DNA from 4 places in the Radiobacillus sp. PE A8.2 genome. Region 1 is predicted to be linked to each of the others. Evidence: riboswitches for the same ligand, from Rfam matches in the RefSeq annotation. Region 1 holds a riboswitch; each other region holds the start of a gene.

What was found. A riboswitch is a leader RNA that binds a small molecule or an ion and turns the genes downstream of it on or off. The one in region 1 is predicted to bind cyclic di-GMP.
Region 2: it holds a riboswitch for cyclic di-GMP, as region 1 does, so the genes downstream of both, ACI6MV_RS17440 (EAL domain-containing protein) here and sda (sporulation histidine kinase inhibitor Sda) in region 1, are expected to answer to the same signal.
Region 3: it holds a riboswitch for cyclic di-GMP, as region 1 does, so the genes downstream of both, ACI6MV_RS06630 (DUF192 domain-containing protein) here and sda (sporulation histidine kinase inhibitor Sda) in region 1, are expected to answer to the same signal.
Region 4: it holds a riboswitch for cyclic di-GMP, as region 1 does, so the genes downstream of both, ACI6MV_RS07480 (EAL domain-containing protein) here and sda (sporulation histidine kinase inhibitor Sda) in region 1, are expected to answer to the same signal.

What each region holds. Positions count from the first base shown of each region.
Region 1 is NZ_JBJGXI010000015.1:16,769-18,974, reverse strand. It holds gene ACI6MV_RS09930 (AroM family protein) at 71-745, shown strand; gene sda (sporulation histidine kinase inhibitor Sda) at 1,045-1,182, opposite strand; cyclic di-GMP riboswitch class II at 1,200-1,283, opposite strand; purine riboswitch at 1,516-1,615, shown strand; gene ACI6MV_RS09920 (MFS transporter) at 1,788-2,206, shown strand, end outside.
Region 2 is NZ_JBJGXI010000036.1:32,407-34,612, reverse strand. It holds gene ACI6MV_RS17445 (DEAD/DEAH box helicase) at 1-732, shown strand, start outside; cyclic di-GMP riboswitch class I at 1,020-1,102, shown strand; gene ACI6MV_RS17440 (EAL domain-containing protein) at 1,239-2,206, shown strand, end outside.
Region 3 is NZ_JBJGXI010000008.1:103,449-105,654, forward strand. It holds gene ACI6MV_RS06625 (sodium/glutamate symporter family protein) at 1-633, shown strand, start outside; cyclic di-GMP riboswitch class I at 956-1,044, shown strand; gene ACI6MV_RS06630 (DUF192 domain-containing protein) at 1,189-1,533, shown strand; gene ACI6MV_RS06635 (Flp family type IVb pilin) at 1,549-1,734, shown strand; gene ACI6MV_RS06640 (A24 family peptidase) at 1,808-2,206, shown strand, end outside.
Region 4 is NZ_JBJGXI010000010.1:38,945-41,150, reverse strand. It holds gene ACI6MV_RS07480 (EAL domain-containing protein) at 1-1,151, opposite strand, end outside; cyclic di-GMP riboswitch class I at 1,399-1,482, opposite strand; gene ACI6MV_RS07475 (hypothetical protein) at 1,587-1,772, opposite strand.

The sequences.
Region 1 (2,206 bases):
TTTATTATCTTTCAAGCAAAGAGAAGTAGGGATTGTCCCTACTTCTCTTTCTTCAAAGGGAGGTATATTAATGAACAAAAAGATCGGTGTGATTACAATTGGTCAAGCTCCAAGAACAGACTTGTTACCCGAAGTAGAAAGGTTCTTTTCCTCCGATGTAGAATTTATCCAACGAGGTGTACTTGATGGTTTCGGTAAAAAGGAACTAGAACAAATAAAGCCCGAACCAAATCAGACAACACTTGTTTCAAGGCTCAAGGATGGTACTTCTGCCACGATGGCAAAAGAAAAAACACTTCCGATTATCCAACAAATTATCGACGATTTTAATCGAGATCAAGTCCATTTAATTATTATAGCTTGCACAGGCGAATTTAAACTTTTTCAATCTAATGTTCCAATCATCTACCCCGATTATTTATTGAACCATGTTGCACAAGGTATTTTTAGAAACAAAGGAAAAATTGGCGTCATCGTACCACTTCCAGAGCAATATGAATCAATAGAAAAAAAGTGGCAAGCTGCAGGTTTTTCACCTACATCTTGCGCAAGCTCGCCTTACATCTATGATGAAAGCTCACTTATCAAAGTAACAAATGAACTTGAAAAATCAGATATAAGTACGATTGTACTAGATTGTATCGGCTATACCCAAGATATGAAAGATATTGTTAAAAAGCATACGAGGAAAAATGTTATCTTATCTAGAAATATTGTATTTAAAAATGTGGCAGAATTACTTTAATTAGGATTTTTGTATGGATGCACTTCCTACAAAGATACTATCCTATGGGTACATGCTACAGATCTTAGATAAAATTCGATTTCTAACACGTATAGACATTTGCTAGCAATGGTGAGGTGGCCTCCCAACTTGAATCATCTTAGATAAAATAATATAAGAACGAAAAAGATACTTTTGCATAGCCTGAGAATCCAGAGAAGAACACCCGAAGTGTTACACTCTACGCCAACTTCGGAAAGTGACACCTCTTACCACTAAAACAAGGCAATCTATCGAAAGGATTGCCTTGCTCCTGTTCCCTATACTTCCAAATTCCGCCTGCCTAGCTCATCTTTTAACAACTGTATAAAGTCTTCACTCAACTTTAATGACAGCGCTTTTGTATAGGCGACAATTAATTCTTCATCATTTAAATGTAAAATACCAATACCAGTCATTACATGAACAACATCCTACAAAATTCAGTCGGTTGCACTAGACGCTCCCGGTTATTTAAGTGCCCACGTAAAAATAATCGTTCATCGCTTCTGTATACAAATCTTAGCTTTATTGACTTTTGAATGCAATAGGGTTATTTATAGATGTTATACTACTACATGTATAAAATATTCCACATACGTCGTTCAGAATGAACAAAGTATAATCACCTTTTTGCACAAGACCCGTTTTTGGAAGTAACCATGGAAGATAAGCCAAAGGTGATGGTGATTTGATTTTCCAAAATTTCCACTTGTAAAGTAAAAGAATTCATAGTACAATCTTCAAAGTGTCCACAAATTAAATATTGAAACTGTATAACCTCAAGAATATGGCTTGAGGGTCTCTACCAGGAACCTTAAAATCCTGATTACAGAAAATGAATCGTTAATAATTCGTTTTTTGTAATCTGGATTTTTTTGTACTTTCCTTTCGAGAAGGTTGGATTCAAGCATGAGAATGCGGGCTAGTAAGTCTTCGTGTTCTTTAGCACGATCGACAAGCACAACATCACCCTGGAAGACCGTCGCACCCTAACAAACGTAGAAAGGAAGATTAACAAACTATGAATATAAAAGTATTTATTTTAGCTTTTGCAACACTATCAGTTGGATTAGTTGAATTAATCGTAGGCGGGATTTTGCCGACTCTTGCTGAGGATTTAAATATAGCTTTAAGTACGGCAGGACAGTTCATCACAGTATTTGCTCTTATTTATGCCTTAGCGGGGCCAATTTTGCTTGTTATTACGAAAAAAATCGAACGCAAGAAACTGTATCTGATTGCCCTGTTGGTTTTCTCACTTGGCAATGTTATGACTTATTTTAGTCCTGATTTTACATGGATGATGGTTGCCCGGGTAATTACCGCTGCTAGTACAGCGCTGATTGTCGTATTGTCGCTCATTATTGCCCCAAAAATTGTTGCGCCTACCCATCGCGCAAAGGCGGTTGGGCTCGTTTATATGGGGATTAGTTCCTCGCT
Region 2 (2,206 bases), on a different contig from region 1:
GTAGAAAATCCGGATAGTTGCATTATTTTTTGTAATACGAAAGAAAACGTCGATACCGTGTTTGCGGAACTCGAAGGATCTGGTTATGCATGTGAAAGACTTCATGGGGGCTTGGAGCAAGTTGACCGATTCGCTGTCATGGATGGTTTTAAAGCGGGAAACTTCAGGTATTTGATTGCAACCGACGTAGCTGCCCGAGGAATTGATATTGACAATGTATCGCTCGTCATTAATTATGACGTACCGATGGAAAAAGAAAGCTATGTGCACCGAACAGGAAGAACAGGACGAGCAGGTAAGCAAGGGAAAGCAATTACCTTGGTTAACTCCTATGATAATAAATATTTAAAAGCAGCCGAAAGATACGTTGGTTTTGAGCTTACGGAAACAGAAGCACCGAGTCCTGCGGAGGTCGCTAAAGGAAAAGCTGCTTTTGAAGAAAAAATGGCGGGCCGCCGCATCGTTAAAAATAATAAAACAGCACGCATTAATAAAGATATAATGAAGCTACATTTCAGTGGCGGGAAAAAGAAAAAAATTCGTGCAGTGGACTTTGTCGGGACGATCACAAACATTCCTGGGGTATCAGCCGAAGACATCGGCATCATCACGATTCAGGATAGTTTTTCCTACGTGGACATCCTTAATGGAAAAGGATCACTCGTCATGCAAGCAATGGAAAATACAACGGTTAAAGGGAAGAAATTGAAGGTAAGCAAAGCGGTTAAATAATTGATTGAAGTTCTGCAAATGGGTCATTTTTGCAGAACTTTTTGTTTTTTTACAGATTTGGCGAGAATGTCTTTCAACAACTCCTAAACTTTGAGAGGTATTAAATCATATTAAATGTGACAAAGTGGATTGATTTAAGCCGTTAGGGCTGGTGAATGCGAGGAACTTAAGTAAAATAGTCTTGTTAAACTACCAAATAAAGTAAAAAAAGTAGATATTTCCTCCAAAAAAGAATGCTATTTTACTAGGAAAGTGATAAAATAGGACTAGAAAATTAATTGAGATATTCATTGAAAAGGCAAACTCATTGAAAGGTGAGGACGCAAAGCTTCAGACCTAAAGGGAAACCTATGGTGGCTGGGCAGCCAAAGGAATGACGGCTTAAAGGTTATTTCCATAGGGAATAACCTTTTTGTTAACTATTTAATAACTTGTAAACGATATCTTTTAATAGAAGAACCGGAGCTTTCTCAATGAAGAATAATATGAAGCTGTGAGGGATAACTATGCTATCAACGAAACGTTCAGCAACACTTTTCTTGATCATTGTTGGACTCGTATATTTGGGTTGGGTGTCTATTTTTAAGGAGAGTGAATCGATTAAGGCCTTGGGAGTTTTGCTATTGTTCACGGCAGCGGGACTGCTTAGTTCGTTGTGGTTATTTAAAGCATATCGAATTCTGCTTCATGAACACCGGTATTACTGGTTATTATTAGGTATTGGTGTGTGTACTTATACAATCGCGAATATTGTTAGACTTTTGTCATGGATAACTGAAGGTACGTTACAATATACGAGCATTGCAACAGGAATTTGGCTAATCTCCAATCTTGTTTTTCTTGTTGCACTCATTTACAAGATTAAGTTAATTAATATTCGCAGGTCTAATAATACTCATCTATTCAATCTTGCTATTAACATGATTTTTGCTGTTGCAATTAGCATCCATTTTTTAATTCAACCGTTTATAGATTTGATGGTTGGATCTGCGACGGATTTAATTGTAGCGGTTGTGTATCCAGTTATAAGCTTATGTATTATATATGTGACAGCAAGTCTATACTACTTATCTAAATATAGCGAAGCTAAAAAGCTAATCTTTTTTGTTGTTATTGGTTTTACGTTTCTGATCTTAGGTGATTGGTACTATGTTTATCATCTACTCACGCATGGCAGTCATCCAGGCAATTTAGCTGAATTACTATGGTTGTATGCTATTCTTTTGATTGGTCTTGGAGGGGGACACGCGCAAACAAAAAGTGTAATTCCGAAATGGGAGATAAAAAATTATATTGATGGAAAAGAGCATATAGTTTCTTTCATCAGTGTAATCATACTATTATTGTTTGTGATAAATAGCTATGAGTGGAAATTCAATGCACTTAGCGCAGGTTTGTCTGTAAGTACGATACTAATGATAGTTAGACAGATTTATGTTATGAAATATAATAAAAACATATTTAAAGAATACAG
Region 3 (2,206 bases), on a different contig from region 1:
GGAAATGTATTAACTCCACTTGGGACGTACGGAGAGACTTTTTCACAGCTATTAATGGGTTTTCACTTTATCATTGGTAGCTTATATGCCATATTGTTCCGCTGGATATTAAACCGCTTAAGGGATAAAGGTGTGCACTTGGAGCACAAACCTAACAACTATTTATTGCAACGGATCTCTGGTTTTTCGTTTGACTATATGATCGCAGCATCTATCTCGGCTATTTCGATTTATGCCTTAAGGGAGTACGCTTTCGTTGTTCTGCTGCTGACAACGGTTGGGGGAGCGGCAACTATTTTCTTTACGGTATGGCTTTGTCCGCGGCTGTTTCCACAGGATAAGATACCTAATGTTCTAGGATTCTACGGTATGCTCACCGGAACGATTTCGACCGGAATGGCATTAGTCAAAGCAGTAGACCCAAAATTCAAATCGAATGCAACCGAGAATATGGTAATGGGTAGTGCAACAGCGATTATGTTCGGGATTCCATTATTGCTTATATTAAATATACCGATCGTTGGATACGTGGAACAGAAACCGATACTTTATGTGTATACTTTTTTTGCGCTAGTCGCCTACTTGTTTATGCTAATGACGATTATGCATTTTAGGGTGAAGAAACAAAAATGATAATCAGAGGGAGCATTAAGTGTTTATTTCTAAGATGTTCAATACGGTAAATAAATTAGAAAAATACTGAAAACATTAAATCAAATCAAATACCGACATGGTTAATTATGACTATGTAAGTTGTGTCGTGAAATAGTTCATACTATATATTCTAGGTAAAATGTATTATAAAATATATGTTTAACGTTAAAAATGTATAAATTTACTATAAAAATTATCATGAATTGTCGAAATTACACGACTTTTGACCTATTTTAAAATGTGGATGTCTGCTTTAGTATAAGTTTAAGAGATTTAGTCGGAAAATTTTATATTTCCTGCATCTCGATAAAGGCAAACCTGGTGAAAGCCAGAGACGCAAAGCTATAGGGGCTTACGTGTAGAAATACACGGTGCCAGCCAGTTACCGAAAGAACAGGGAGTAGTTTAATCAACTTGGATAGTTTTAGAGATTACATGAAAATGTAATGCTAACTCTTAAATTGTTGATTAACTACAGTAATAACCCCGCTTTCGGTAAAGGCGGGGTTATTTTTATTAATCGGAGGTGAAGCATTGAAGTTAGTTAACCTGAGTAATGATCAGGTAATCGCTGAGCAAATTGGACAAGCCTATTCCTTCTTCAAACGACTGAAGGGGCTAATGTTTACAGATCAGCTTAGTCTAGGAACAGGATTACACATTAAACCCTGCCAATCCGTCCATACTTACTTCATGAATTACTCCATTGATATTTTGTACGTGAACAAAAACAACATAGTCGTTGCTATCGACGAGGCTTTGGAACCAGGGAAAGTCGGAAAACGTTATGCAGATGCGGTTTCTGTAATTGAATTACCAGCAGGAGCAGCAAAGAAATCATTAACTAGAGTTGGTCATAATTTAAATTTTATATTATAAAGGGAGAGATTCTAAATGTTGAACAAATTAAAAGGATTGTTTATTGAAGAAGATGGACAAGGTATGACTGAGTATGCGATCGTGTTGGGTGTTATTGCTGTTGGTGTGGTTGCAATTATTACCTTATTCGGCAAACAAATAACAGCAATGTTTAAAGATGTAACAGACTCACTTACAGATGTATCTGGTGTAAGTTCATAATATTTTTAAAAAGGCAGCTTTACTTAAATAGTAGAGCTGTTTTTAAACTTTTTGTAACAGGGAGAGTGAGTATATGTTGCTAAATCTATTGTTATTCACAGTTCTATTAATCTGTGTAATTACTGACTTGCAAAGTAGGAAAATATATAATAAAGTGATTTTTCCAGCAATACTCATAGCTCTTCTAATAAATATGATCTTTCTAGGTTGGAACGGTCTTCTTATTAGTTTACTAGGGTTTATAAGTGGTTTAGCTCTACTTTTGATTCCATATCTGATGGGTGGCATGGGCGCGGGTGACGTTAAGCTGCTGGCGTTAGTTGGCGCAATAAAAGGGACATCGTTTGTATTGTACACAGGGTTTTACATGGCTGTAATTGGGTGTGTGATTGGTGTTCTAGTTTTGTTGTTCCGCAAGGGAGTTACACGACGTTTTAAACAAATGTTTTACTCCTTATGTGGAATCAGATAT
Region 4 (2,206 bases), on a different contig from region 1:
TGCTGACATACCGTCTGTGCTACCCACTTTGTAAGTGGATGGATAAAGCCTGTCTCTTCTGCGAGCGGAATAAAATCTGCTGGTGAAAGCCTGCCCCAATATGGGTGATTCCAGCGAATTAACGCTTCCGCACTCTGGATTCTACCACTGTCAACGATTACGCGCGGTTGATAGTGAAGTTCGAACTCATTATTTTGAATTGCTTTACGCATGTCCTTTTCCAATGAAAATTGGCGAAATGTATCAATATCCTTAATTAGATTAAACGTTTGATACGTATTGCCACCTTGTCTTTTGGCACGGTAAAGAGCGAGTCCTGAATTTTCGATTAGCGATTGCACGTAATTGGCATTCTCCGGATATAAGCACATGCCAAGGCTAATCGTGACGTAAAGGGTTTGATCTCCGATAAGAAAAGGGGTCCGTTCCGTATCCTTGACAATACTGCGTGCGATTGATTCTACCTCCCGCTCATCAAGCTCGCCTCGGTCGATTATGATGGAAAATTCATCACCACTTAACCGTGCAATAAATGCTTTATCTCCAATTTTATCCTGCAACCGAATCGCGAGTTGTTTAATCAATTCATCACCAGTATAATGTCCTAATGTATCGTTGATGTATCGGAGCCGATCGATATCGATTTGCAATAGAGCAAATGCGGCATTCCCATTCTCTTTTATTTCATCAATTAATGTATTTAATTTCACCTCGAAGTACCTACGATTAGGCAATCCAGTCAAATAGTCATGGTTCTCCATATGTTTCATATTATGCTCATTCTGCTTTTTTGTGGTAATATTTGTCATATATCCGATAATTCCATGTTCATAAGGGTAGACGCTGATTTCAGTCCATAATCCAGTTGGTGCATAATAATCTTCAAACGTGTGAGGAATACGCTCATTCATCGTCTTTTCGTAATAGTGTGCAACTCGCGTACCAATGACGCCAGGAAATGCTTCAAAAAAATTCCGCCCGATTAATGATTCCTTTGATTGTTGGAACCATTTTTCGATACAAGTATTAATATAGAGAATTTCCCACTGGTCGCTGATCATGAAAAAACCATTGGTAATCTGATCGAGAATTGCTTCACTAGAAGGTAATAAGTTATCTTTGATTTTTCGAATGTTATTAAAAATATGCACCGTTACTCACCGCCTTGTTGAGAGTTAGTTATGTATGATAAGTAAATCACAAGTTTCATTACCGAATTATGGTGACTTTTATATTACAAGTACCTTCCGCATATCATTTCATCAAAAATCAGAAGTAACTTCTTAGCTGGGTAGTGTGTCTATAAAATCTACTATATAGTAACCCCACTAAAATGAAAAGGCTTACATCGATATATACTACCGAGTAAGCCCCTTTTAAAAATTTGATATTTGGGATTTCGGTAACTGGCTGGCATAGGAAATTCCTTTAGCCCCTATAGCTTTGCGTCCTCACCTTTTGATGAGTATGCTTTTATCGATTTTTTATACTATAAGTATGATTATACTGCCTATTATATACATATTTCTACAGGAATCAACAGCTTTTTGTTAATTTTTGCATTTTTTTGAAAATTACTTCATTCGTCAACTAATCATGTGTCGAATCGCATCGACTATATATAAAACAAGGAAAACGCCTAGAAAAATTAACACCGTCTTCAAGCCAATAATAGGCACAACATATACTAGAAATACTACGAAGAAACCGAACAAAAGCAGGAATATAGTGAAAAAGCTGATTAATTTAAACATCTTTTTTATTGATTGCATGAGACCACCTCAGTATTGTTTATGCTGATAGAGGGGGATTGGTGCCTAGTTAGATTTGTTGAATAAGTGCCGGTTATTGGGTGGGCGATGTTGATAAGGGATCACTCTCGGTTTATATATTGGCTGACCCTAATTAGCCATAGATTTTGTGGATAGGCGACTAAACATGGCTGTTACCATTTTAATTGACTAGAGTTTAACGGTTACACCTTTAGATTTGGCCGATTAGTCTCTATTCGGACATAGCTTTCCTCGTTATCCCCCTACACTTGGCCGATTAACCAAATACAGCGGCACTTCATTAACTATATTTTAATGAAGTGCCGGTTGTCTTAGGGGCCGTGTTAAAGCAAACACGCTCGATTAGCTTTTTATAAGTGGCCGTTAATTAACTGCCGGTTGAAGGAAAGCTGCGCCGACACGGTTCGGGGGCC